3 regions of the Clostridium sp. CM042 genome follow, and region 1 is predicted to be linked to each of the others. Evidence: riboswitches for the same ligand, from Rfam matches in the RefSeq annotation. Region 1 holds a riboswitch; each other region holds the start of a gene.

The links. Region 1 has a riboswitch for S-adenosylmethionine ahead of metK (methionine adenosyltransferase). Riboswitches for the same ligand answer to the same signal wherever they lie in the genome.
Region 2: it holds a riboswitch for S-adenosylmethionine, as region 1 does, so the genes downstream of both, ACWJJ7_RS13665 (methionine ABC transporter ATP-binding protein) here and metK (methionine adenosyltransferase) in region 1, are expected to answer to the same signal.
Region 3: it holds a riboswitch for S-adenosylmethionine, as region 1 does, so the genes downstream of both, ACWJJ7_RS09520 (O-acetylhomoserine aminocarboxypropyltransferase/cysteine synthase family protein) here and metK (methionine adenosyltransferase) in region 1, are expected to answer to the same signal.

Annotation. Positions count from the first base shown of each region.
Region 1 is NZ_CM143646.1:2,174,820-2,179,109, forward strand. It holds gene recD2 (SF1B family DNA helicase RecD2) at 1-440, opposite strand, end outside; gene metK (methionine adenosyltransferase) at 644-1,819, opposite strand; SAM riboswitch class I at 1,906-2,008, opposite strand; tRNA gene ACWJJ7_RS10245 (tRNA-Tyr) at 2,110-2,194, opposite strand; tRNA gene ACWJJ7_RS10250 (tRNA-Thr) at 2,200-2,274, opposite strand; tRNA gene ACWJJ7_RS10255 (tRNA-Val) at 2,307-2,382, opposite strand; tRNA gene ACWJJ7_RS10260 (tRNA-Tyr) at 2,425-2,509, opposite strand; tRNA gene ACWJJ7_RS10265 (tRNA-Thr) at 2,515-2,589, opposite strand; gene yyaC (spore protease YyaC) at 2,941-3,495, shown strand; gene mreB (rod shape-determining protein MreB) at 3,601-4,290, opposite strand, start outside.
Region 2 is NZ_CM143646.1:2,844,877-2,849,166, forward strand. It holds gene ACWJJ7_RS13660 (transglycosylase domain-containing protein) at 1-1,529, opposite strand, end outside; SAM riboswitch class I at 2,086-2,205, shown strand; SAM riboswitch class I at 2,299-2,403, shown strand; gene ACWJJ7_RS13665 (methionine ABC transporter ATP-binding protein) at 2,523-3,512, shown strand; gene ACWJJ7_RS13670 (methionine ABC transporter permease) at 3,555-4,199, shown strand; gene ACWJJ7_RS13675 (MetQ/NlpA family ABC transporter substrate-binding protein) at 4,250-4,290, shown strand, end outside.
Region 3 is NZ_CM143646.1:2,013,039-2,017,328, forward strand. It holds gene ACWJJ7_RS09505 (hypothetical protein) at 1-162, opposite strand, end outside; gene ACWJJ7_RS09510 (PadR family transcriptional regulator) at 459-788, shown strand; gene ACWJJ7_RS09515 (permease prefix domain 1-containing protein) at 790-1,758, shown strand; SAM riboswitch class I at 1,835-1,945, shown strand; SAM riboswitch class I at 2,080-2,191, shown strand; gene ACWJJ7_RS09520 (O-acetylhomoserine aminocarboxypropyltransferase/cysteine synthase family protein) at 2,304-3,590, shown strand; gene ACWJJ7_RS09525 (homoserine dehydrogenase) at 3,706-4,290, shown strand, end outside.

The DNA of each region.
Region 1 (4,290 bases):
ATCATTATGTTTTTAACTTCTCGTTGCTTAGAATATGATTCAAAAATTAATTGAATCTTTTTTTGTCCTACACCATCAATCTCTTTTAATCTTTCAATTTCATTATCTAATATATTCATGGTGTTTTCACCAAAGTGCTGTACAATTTTTTTAGCAGTTATTGGTCCAATTCCTTGAATAACTCCTGAAGCTAAATATTTTTCTATACCTTCAAGTGAACTAGGTATTATTTCCTCACATTGTATTATTCTAAATTGCTTGCCAAATTGAGGATGAGTAACCCATTCCCCCGTTAATTTCAGGTTCTGCCCTTCACTTATATATGGCACAATGCCTACCACAGTTATCTGCTTTTTATTATCATTCAAATGAGCAATTATATATCCATTTTCTTCATTATGAAATACTACATCTTCGATTATCCCTTGTATTTCCGGCATAAAATCTCTCCTATTTATAAATTCATATAATAACATTAATAATATTATTAACAATAATATTATTATTAATGTTATTATATCATATGTATTTTACATCTCTTATGTTCAGTATACCCCTATCTTAGGTTTTATCAAAATACTGCTTAATAATCACATGCACTAAAAAGGGATAACAATTAATAATTGTTATCCCTTTTTTTATATTATACGTACTTTTTTATTTCATCAACCTTGTTTAGTTTTTCCCATGAAAGATCTAAATCAATTCTTCCAAAATGTCCATAGGCAGCTACTTGTTTATAAACAGGTCTTCTTAGTTCTAATTCTCTTATAATTACAGCTGGCCTTAAATCAAATACTTTTTCAACTATTTGAACTATTTTATCATCGGCGATTTTTCCTGTTCCGAAAGTTTCAACCTCTATAGACACCGGTTTAGCTACACCTATAGCATAAGCTAACTGAATTTCCAATTTATCTGAAACTCCTGCAGCAACTAAATTTTTAGCAACCCATCTTGCAGCATATGCAGCAGATCTATCAACTTTTGTCGCATCTTTTCCTGAGAATGCTCCACCGCCATGTCTTCCATATCCACCATAAGTATCTACTATTATTTTTCTTCCTGTTAAACCAGAGTCTCCTTGCGGTCCTCCAATTACAAATCTACCTGTAGGATTTATATAATATTTAGTATTTTCATCTAATAATCCACTTGGAACTACAGGTTTTATTACATACTCTTTTAAATCATTTTCAATTTGATCATGAATTACTTCTTCTGCATGTTGAGTTGAAATAACAATAGTATCTATTCTTACTGGCTTATTATCTTCATACTCTACAGTAACTTGAGTCTTTCCATCTGGTCTTAAGTAATCTAATGTGCCATTTTTTCTTACTTCGCTTAATTTCCTTGCTAATCTGTGAGCCATAGCAATCGGTAGTGGCATGTACTCCGGTGTCTCATTGGTTGCAAACCCAAACATCATGCCTTGATCACCAGCACCTATTGAGTCAACCTTATCAACCTCACCTGATTTAGATTCTAAGGCCTCATCAACTCCCATAGCTATATCTGGCGATTGTTCATTAATAGATGTAAGTACTGCACATGTACTAGCATCAAAACCATATTTTGCTCTAGTATATCCTATGCCTTCAATGGTATTCCTAACAACTTTAGGAACATCTACATAACAATTAGTTGTTATCTCTCCCATAACTAAAACCATTCCTGTAGTAACTGCTGTTTCACAAGCAACTCTAGCATAAGGATCTTGTTCTAAAATAGCATCGAGTACTGCATCTGAAATTTGATCACAAATTTTGTCTGGATGTCCTTCTGTAACAGATTCTGATGTAAATAGTCTTTTCATTATAATTCTCCTTTCTACTGCTCTGGAATTTCCTTGTAAAAAAATAAAACCTCTTCCAAATATAAGAAGAGGTGATTTAACCATCTCCCTTATCTTGCAGATTATAACTGCAGGAATTGGCACCATGGTGCATTGCACCGGTTGCCGGGTTTCATAGGGCCTTTTTCCCTCCACCTCTCTTGATAAGAGTTATCAATTATTAAGTTTTAATCATAATACCACATGCATTCTATAGTGTCAACAAAATCTAAACTCTCCTAAAAATAAAAAAGACATCTATAGATGTCTTTTGGTGGAGGAGGACGGATTCGAACCATCGAAACATTACGTAACAGATTTACAGTCTGCCCCCTTTGGCCACTCGGGAACTCCTCCATATATGGAGCTGGCAATAGGAATTGAACCTACAACCTGCTGATTACAAGTCAGCTGCTCTACCGTTGAGCCATGCCAGCATGCATTTTATTCTATTTTAAAGAGATTATTATGGTGGGAACAACAGGGTTCGAACCTGTGACCCTCTGCTTGTAAGGCAGATGCTCTCCCAGCTGAGCTATGCTCCCATAATTTATTGTAAACCATAATTTATTGTAAATCATTATAAATGGTGGAGGAGGACGGATTCGAACCATCGAAACATTACGTAACAGATTTACAGTCTGCCCCCTTTGGCCACTCGGGAACTCCTCCACTTATGGAGCTGGCAATAGGAATTGAACCTACAACCTGCTGATTACAAGTCAGCTGCTCTACCGTTGAGCCATGCCAGCATATTATATTTTTTATCATTTTGCCGTTTTACCGTGTCGACAAGAATTATTATACAACTTTAATTAATTAATTTCAAGTCTATTTTCTTTTAATAAACGACTTCTCCTCTACATAACTATATTATTCGCATATTTGCTCAATATTAAGCATTGATACAACTTACTATTCCCCACAAATAATTCATTATATTTTTTATTTGGTTTTCCTTTATATAATTAATATACATATGTATTATTTTCTATTAATCATTTTTTTATTCTTTTATTATAATAATACGCGGGATTTATTCATATAAATTATTCATAGGAAACTAATTATTTTTCCCAGCGCAATACAAGGAGGTATATTTCTTGAGTAAAGCTAAAATCCATTATAAAGATCCTTTAGCATACTATACACTTTCTAATTTTCTAAAAGACTATATTGACAAAAATACTTTAGTTGTTTGCATAGGTACCGATAGATGTATAGGTGATTGTCTAGGTCCTTTAGTTGGTACACTTTTAAAAAATAGTTCCTTTCCATTACCTGTATATGGCACTATAGATAATCCAATTCATGCCTTAAACATAGATAGTAAATTATCTAAAATAAATGCTTTGCACCCAAATTGTACTATAATAGGTGTAGATGCTTGTTTAGGAGACATTTCAAACATTGGAGAACTCCAAGCTAGAAATTATCCAATTCATCCTGGCAAAGGTGTAGGGAAAACCCTTCCTAAGGTAGGCAATGTTTCATTAATAGGTATAGTAGATTCAAGTGATGACAGTGAATTGTTTACTAATAGAAACATAAGATTGAGTTTGGTAATGGAAATTGCTAATGTTTTAAGCAGATCTCTTTTGCATTCATATTATTTGTACTCCCTTAACAATGAAGAAAATAATTTAAGTCCTGTTTAAATAATTATCCACGATTTTAATTCAGAAATTTCATATAATATAAAAATAAGCAATACAATTAAACTAATAATTGTATTGCTTATTTTTATAGCTTGTTTATACTTTTTATTCTGTTAAGTATAATTCTCTTCCATTGAACGAATTATCTAACTTATCCATATAATCCAATACTTTACCTGTTCCGAGTGCTACGCATGAAACCGGATCCTCCGCTAGATATACCGGTACTTTAGTAACCTCTTGTACGAGCTTACCTAAGCCTTTTAACAATGCACCTCCACCAGTCATAACTATACCTTTATCAGCTATATCTGCTGAAAGTTCAGGTGGAGTTTTTTCTAATACGGAATGTGCACATCCTGCTATTAAAGATACCGTCTCTTTTAAAGCTTCTCTCATTTCGTCTGATGATACTTCTAAATTCTTAGGAAGACCTGTAATTAAATCTCTTCCTCTTATCTCCATGCTTGTCTCTTCTTCTTGTTTATAAGCACAACCTATGTTTATTTTTAAATCCTCTGCAGTCCTCTCACCAATCATTAATTTATGTTTTTTTCTGATATATTTTATAATCTCTTCATCAAACTTATCACCAGCTACCTTAACTGATTCACGTACAACCATGCCTCCTAAAGAAATAACTGCAATATCAGTTGTACCTCCACCAATGTCAATAACCATATTACCACTTGCTCTAGTAATATCAAGTCCTGCTCCGATTGCCGCTGCTAGTGGTTCTTCTATAAGTTGGACTTTCTTAGCTCCAGCATTTCTACCTGCATCTTCTACCGCTCT
Region 2 (4,290 bases), 670 kb from region 1:
ATATCTTGAGGAGTTATATATTTAAATTCCATGTTTTGTAAATATTTCAATGAATTCTTTACGCCCATTTCGTCCACTAATCTAACAGGGATAGTGTTTATAGATATCTCAACTGCATATCTTAAAGATACAGACCCTCTGTATTTAAAATCAACATTAGCGGGACCATTATCAAATGCTGCGTCTGTATATTCACTAGCGGGAATGTATCCTTTTTCAAATGCAGGGGTATATGCAAGTAATGGCTTTATAGCGGAACCTGGCTGTCTTACACCTAAGAAGGCTCTGTTAAAGGTGTTACCATCTTGGCTTCTACCGCCAACTATAGCTACTACTTCACCAGTACTATTATCTATAGTAACGCTTGCACCTTGCTTTTTATATAAACCTGTTTTGTCATCTGTGCTTGTATATTGCTCTAAATGACTATCTACTACACTTTGTAATTTTTCTTGTTTTGTAGTATCAATAGATGTATCTATCCTATATCTTCCACTAAGAAGTTGTTTTTCTTTATTCTCATATTCATCATTATATTTAGTGAAATAAGCTTTTCTATCCTTATCATTACTAAAAGAATATTTAGAAACAAAACCATCTTGCTCCATTAACTTTAAGGTTGCATTGTGAACAGCATATTGAATATCGTAACTCATAGGTTCAGGTGCTGTATGAGGTTTAATATTTAATTTGATAACTTCTGCTTTTGCTGTATCAAAATCATTTTGTGAAATTTGTTCTAAGCTTAGCATTTTATCTAAAACTAAGTCTCTCCTCTTTATAGCATTGTCCAGATGCGTCACGGGGTTATAAATAGATGGATTATTAGGTATTGAAATAAGCATAGCTATTTGAGATATACTTAAATCCTTATTATTCTTTTGAAAGTAAAATTGTGAAGCACTTTCAATACTATAACATCCATTGCCGAAGTTTATGTTATTTATATAAAATTCCAATATTTGCTCTTTTGAATATCTTTCTTCTAATTTCTGAGCTATAACAGACTCTTCTAATTTTCTCGATAAGGTTACGTCAAATGTAAGGAATACATTTCTTGCAAGTTGTTGCGTTATTGTTGAACCACCTTGTATGATATTGCCCTTGGATTTTATATATACCCAGGCAGCTCTCCTTATACCTTTATAATCTATACCACCATGTTCATAAAACCTTTGGTCTTCTATTGAAGTAATAGCTTTGCCTACATAGGGATTTAAGTCTGCTTCTTTTGTGTAATAATATGTATTGGTCTTAAATTCTTTTAATAGTTTACCATTAGTATCATAAAATTGTGTTGGTTTTCGGGTATTAAAAGCGGTTTCGTTTATGGTTTGTGCTATATTGTTAGCATCTTTTATAGTTGCCTCTATTTTAGCCCCATATTTAATATAACCATATCCTAAAGTTATCGTAGCTGATACGAAAATTATTGCAGAAAATATCAATAAACCTTTAACGATTTTTTTCCAAAGTTTCTTTTTAACCGGTTCTATTTTTACGGTTTCTACATTTTTATTCTTATCCATTAATATCTCCTCCTTTTTTTTATTATACAAAAAAATGTCCAGGGTTAGTCCTGGATGACCATGCTTCATATATACGCAAGGGGGGGGTCTTACTTGGTCGCCATAAGTATTATCCTATTTTTAGGTCTATATTCAATTGTTATTATGTGATAATTAAAGTGAATATTACTAAAATTGTAATGCTAGGTCACATAAAAGAGATCTTATGGGTCTCTTTTATACTATTAAAAAAGTGCTTATTTTATGTGTGTATAGTATAATTATTTTACAATTTTATCAATAACACCATGGTATATGATTTACTTTCTATAGGTGTTAATTATTTCTTATTGGCATTTCAAACGTTAGCCATACAATGTATCCATCCTCCTAGAACAATATAATTATTACAATATATTATAACATAAATAATGTAACATGAATATTTATGTTATATATAAAGTATTAACAAAATATATATTTTGATGAAACATCATTATTAAAAAATATAAATAAAAACTTCTTTACATAACATTCATATAGTGATATTATAAATCTAATTTAATAAATCAGTTAATTCTCATCAAGAGAGATAGAGGGACCGGCCCGATGACATCTCGGCAACCATCAGACGTTATTGTCTGAATAGGTGCTAAATCCTGCGCTAATTTCATTGTAACTTAGCGGAAGATGAGAGAGGTGTCTTTGTAATTTTATACCTCTTTCATCATTATATAATGATGAAAGAGGTTTTTGTTTTTATTGTAAATTGAAAGTAAAATTTAATAGTGTCTTATCAAGAGAGGTGGAGGGACTGGCCCTATGAAACCCGACAACCAGTATCATTATTATGATACATGGTGTTAATTCCTGCAGCATTGCTGCAAGATAAGAATAAGTTTGGCAATAGAGCCCAAGTTTATTCTTGGTCTCTATTTTTTTTTAGAGCAATGTTTAAATAAAGTATCAAAAGGTAAAGATGAATTATAAGAAATGAAAAGGAGAAGGGATATCATGATTAAAGTTAGAGGTGTAAGTAAAAGTTTTTCAGGGGTGAAAGTGTTAAATGATATTTCTTTTACAGTAGAGGAAGGTGATATTTATGGGGTTATTGGTCATAGTGGAGCTGGTAAATCCACTTTGCTTAGATGCTTTAATGGGCTTGAAACCTATGATACAGGTACTATTAATATAATGGAAAAAGGGGTAAAACAGCTAAGTCAAAAGGAACTTCGAGAGTTTAGGAAAAATGTTGGCATAATATTTCAAAGTTTTAATCTTATTAATAGTAAAAATGTTTTTGAAAATATAGCATTTCCACTAGAAATATGGGGAAACGATAAAAATTTTATTAAAAAAAGAGTAGATAGTTTAATAGAGTTAGTAGGACTAAAGGATAAAGTAAACACCAATGTAAAACAACTTAGCGGAGGTCAGAAGCAAAGAGTTGGAATCGCAAGAGCGCTTTCACTTAATCCGAAAATATTACTTTGTGATGAAGCCACCTCTGCACTAGACCCTAAAACTACAAAATCCATATTAGGGCTTTTAAGAGATATCAATAACAAATTTAATATAACAATTATTGTAGTTACTCATCAGATGGAAGTGGTAAAAGAAATTTGTAATAAATTTATTCTTTTAGAAGGAGGGGAAATTAAAAGCCAAGGCATTACCGATGAACTATTTATTAGGCCAACAAAGGAAATGCAAACACTTATGGGAGAGGAAGAATTACTGCCTAGTACGGGATATAACATTAAAATATTTTTTACAAAGGAAATTACTCAGAGTTGTCTTATAACATCAATTGCCAGGGAGTTAAATATTGATTTTTCAATAGTATGGGGAAGGCTTGAAAAATTTAGGGATAACGTAATGGGAAGTCTTATAATAAATGCGAGTGAGGATAATAAGGAAAAGATATTAAACTATTTAGATGAAAAATCAATAGCGTGGGAAATAAATGATTGTTTAATGCAGAATGATGGATATATCAATTAATAACTGTTATCTACTTAAGAGGAATACAAAGGGGGAGTATAAATGCTATTTAAAGAAATTTTATTACCTGCACTAATAGACACAATATATATGGTAACAGTATCCACGGTTTTTACAGTTATTATAGGATTTATTTCAGCAGTGGGATTAATTATAACTGGTCCTAAAGGTTTAAGGTCAAACACTTTAATTTACAAAGGATTAAATTTAGTAATAAATATACTTAGGTCTTTTCCCTTTATTATATTAATGATATCTATATTTCCTTTAACTAAGTTTATAGTTGGAACAACCATAGGTACGAATGCAGCTATAGTTCCTCTAACGCTTGGTGCAGCACCTTTTGCTGCAAGAATAATAGAATCTGCACTTTTAGAAGTAGATTATGGAATTATTGAAGCCGCTAAATCTTTTGGTGCAAAAACCTATCAAATTATATTTAAGGTTATGCTAAAAGAGGCAATGCCCTCTATAGTTCTTGGAGTTACGTTAACAATAATAAACATTATAGGTTACTCAGCTATGGCTGGAACAATTGGTGGAGGGGGACTTGGAGATGTAGCCGTAAAATATGGTTACTATAGATTTAAGTCAGATATCATGATATACACTGTAATTATATTAATCGCAGTTGTGCAAATCATTCAAGCCTTAGGAAATATATTGTACAGAAAAATGATTAAATAAATTTTGAATTATAAAAATATTAAAAGAAAAATAAGAGGGGGAAATTAAAAATGAAAAAAATACTAAGCATATTATTAACAGTAGTTGTGAT
Region 3 (4,290 bases), 160 kb from region 1:
TCTTGTATCTTTAATTAATTCATATTGCTGATTTCTATGTGATTTCTGTGTTTCCATTTCTGGTTTTATAAACGCCATTGCTCCGCAAAGTAAAATAAATATTGCTACTACAATTATTCCAGTTTTCGATTTGAACATTTTTTTAAGTTCCCAATATATCATTTTGTACCTCCTTGTATTCCTTTAAGTAAATATTTTCCTTCGGTAAATAACAATCATAAAGTGTTATCTTGCTATAAGTACATTATATAAGGCTAATCTTATCTCTTGATAACATTAACCTTAAATAAACCTTACATTTTTTTATTATGTCATTGATTGTAAAAACAAATAAAAGCAACGACTATTACTGGGCAAGTTTCAAAAAATACTTTACCTGTCGTAGTAATTGTGTTATTCTTAAATTACTACGACAGACAAAGTACTACAGATGCAGTAAAATCAAAGGAGGATATAATTTGATAAGCAGCGATGTAATTCGAGGATATAATGATACAATTATTCTTTTTATGCTTCAAGATGGCGAATCCTACGGATATGAAATATCAAAAAATATTAAGAAATTATCAGAGGAGAAGTACGTTATGAAAGAGACCACACTCTATTCGGCATTCAACCGTCTTGAGAAGAACGGCTATATCGAATCTTTCTATAAAGATGAAACCTTTGGTAAAAGACGCACATATTATAGAATTACCCCCGTAGGTCTAACCTACTATAAAGAGAAATGTGAAGAATGGCTCTTAACGAAAGAAGTTATTAATAAATTTATTAGGGAGAGGGATTAGAATGGAAACTATAAAAAGTTATTTAGATAATATGTTTAAAGTCCTACCAAAAACAAACCAGACGGTTAAATTAAAAAATGATTTATTATGGAACATGGAAGAAAAATATAACGAACATAAAAATAATGGAAAATCGGAAAATGAGGCTATTGGTATTGTAATTTCAGAATTTGGCAATATTGATGAATTAATTGATGAACTTGGAATTGAGTACACGAAAGATGATGTTATACTTAAAACCATTACACAAGAAGAAGCAGATAATTTTATGGCTGCAAAAAAGAAATCTGGCTTATTGTTGGGTATTGGTGTTTCTTTATGTATTGTAGCAACGGCTATATTAATATTAATTACCACTCTCGTAGATAATGGCATTATCGGTAAAGGTATTTCAAAAGATTTCAGCGATATGTTTGGTATTATTGCACTGTTTATTCTACTTGTACCCGCTGTAGCCTTATTCATTTACTCTGGTATGAAGCTCGAAAAATACAAATATCTACAAAGTGGTTTTGATTTACCTCTTAATGTAAAAGCAATTATAGAGCAAAAATATAATGCTTTTTCATCAACATATATGGTATCTGTAATAACAGGTGTATGCATATTTATCATATCACCAGTTACACTTTTCGTATCATCCGCTTTTGGCGACAATGCATCTAGCTATGGAGTAGTTGTTTTACTTATGATGGTTACTATTGCCGTTTTCATCTTCATATATTTTGGAAATATTAAGCAGAGTTTTAGTATACTTTTACACATTGGTGAGTTTTCAAAAGAAAAAACCGAAGCTAATAAAGTTATTGGTGCAGTTGCTGCTATCGTATGGCCATTAGCAGTCTGTGTCTTCCTTGTCAGTGGATTACTTTTTAATTTATGGCACATTAATTGGATTATATTCCCGATTACAGGCATTTTATTTGGTATGTTCAGTGCAGCTTATAGTATTATAAAAGGTCATAATTAAAATATCTTTATCTTTTTAAAAAAAGTATTGACAATTGTTTTTATGAGTAATATACTAAATACTAATAACCGAATACAACTTATCCAGAGTGGCAGAGGAACTGGTCCGATGAAGCCCGACAACCAGCATTCTTATTCGAATGTAGTGGTGTCAATTCCTGCAGATTGTAAAATCTGAAAGATAAGGATGTTAGCAAATTTTATTATACAATTTTATTGTTTATTAAAGTTAACTATTGCTACTTTCCTTATAGGAAAGTAGCTTTTTTTTCTTTTCCAAAAATCTAAATAAATAATGTACTAAATACTAACAACTGAATACAACTTATCCAGAGCGGCAGAGGGACTGGCCCGATGATGCCCGACAACCAGCATTCTTAAAAAGAGTGCAATGGTGTCAATTCCATCAGATTATAAAATCTGAAAGATAAGGACGATAGCGAATTTTATGATACAATTTTATTGTTTATTAAAGTTAATCATGCTGCTTTCCTTATAGGAGAGCAGCTTTTATTTAGAAAAATAATTATAAAAGGAGAAATTAATATGAGCGAGCGAAAATTAAGTTTTGAAACATTACAGGTACATGCAGGGCAGGTTCCAGACCCTACTACAGGATCAAGAGCAGTTCCAATTTATCAAACATCATCTTATGTTTTTAAAAATGCAGATCATGCAGCAAATTTATTTCAATTAAAAGAAGAAGGAAATATATATTCAAGAATAATGAACCCAACTACAGACGTTTTTGAAAAAAGAGTAGCCGCTCTTGAAGGCGGAGTAGCAGGACTTGCTACAGCTTCAGGAATAGCTGCAACATTCTATGCAATACTTAATGTAGCAAATTCAGGTGATGAAATAGTAGCTGCAAGCACTCTATATGGTGGTACTTATGAACTATTTAATGTTACTCTTAGAAAACTCGGAATTAACGTAACATTTGTTGATCCAGATGATCCTGAAAATTTTAGAAAAGCTATCTCGAATAAAACAAAAGCACTTTATGCCGAAACAATGGGAAACCCAAAAATAAATGTTCTAGATATAGAAGCAGTAGCGAATATTGCTCATGAAAATAAAATACCCCTTATTATTGATAATACCTTTGCAACTCCCTTCCTTTGTCGTCCAATTGAGTATGGTGCAGATGTAATTATTCATTCAGCAACAAAGTTCATTGGAGGACATGGAACTACTATTGGTGGAATTATAGTTGATGCTGGTAAATTTGATTGGGCAGCAAGCGGTAAATTCCCTGATTTTACAACTCCAGATAAAAGTTATAATGGAATAGTATATGCTAATTTAGGTGCTCCAGCATTTGCTTTAAAGGCTAGAGTTCAACTTTTAAGAAACACTGGTGCGACGCTTAGCCCTCAAAGTGCATTTTTATTTCTTCAAGGTTTGGAATCATTATCGTTAAGAGTTGAGAGACATGTAACAAACGCTAGGAAAGTTGTTGAATTTTTGAGTAAGAATCCAAATGTTTCATGGGTGAATTATCCTGAACTTGAAGGAAACAAATATAAAGAATTAGCTGAAAAATACCTACCAAAGGGAGCAGGATCAATATTCACTTTCGGAATAAAAGGCGGTCTTAAAGCTGGAAAGAAATTTATTAATAGTGTAGAATTATTCTCACTACTTGCAAATGTTGCAGATGCAAAATCTCTAGTAATTCACCCCTCAAGTACAACTCATGCAGAGCTTAACGCAGAGGAGCAAAAATCTGCTGGAGTTACTCCAGATTTGATAAGACTTTCAATTGGCGTTGAGGGTATCGATGATATTATATACGATTTGACGCAAGCTCTAGAAAAATCAGTTCAATAAAAAGTTAATGGTTCTTTGGCAGTTGGTTTCAAACTAAGGACTTGTTCCTAACTATATTCCTCCATCACCTTCGGTGACGGAGGAATAACTTTAAAGTTTAGAAAGGAAAATTAATATGAAAAAGGTGAAAATAGCAATTTTAGGTTTTGGAAATGTTGGGACAGGTGTATGGAAGATACTTCACGAAAATAGAAAAGAAATAATGAAACGTTCAAATTATGAAATAGAGGTCGCTAAAATACTCGTAAAAGATATAAATAAAAAAAGAGATATTATTATATCTAAGGAAATATTAACAGATAATGTTGATGATATTATAAATGATGAAAGCATAAAAATTGTGGTTGAACTTATTGGTGGAAGAAAAGAATCTAAGGAGTACATGATACGCGCAATGAAAGCTAAAAAACACATTGTAACTGCTAACAAATTAGTTATTGCAAACTGTAGTGAAGAGTTATTTAAAACGGCAGAGAAAGAAAACGTATTATTTTATTATGAAGCAAGTGTAGCTGGTGGGATTCCAATAATACGTGAAATTAATGAGAGCCTTACAGCCAATAGGATTGAGCAAATAATTGGAATTATAAATGGAACAACTAATTACATATTAAGCAAAATGACAATGGATGGAATTAGCTTTGATGAGGCACTAAAAGAGGCTCAAGAAAAGGGTTATGCTGAAGCAGATCCAACCTCT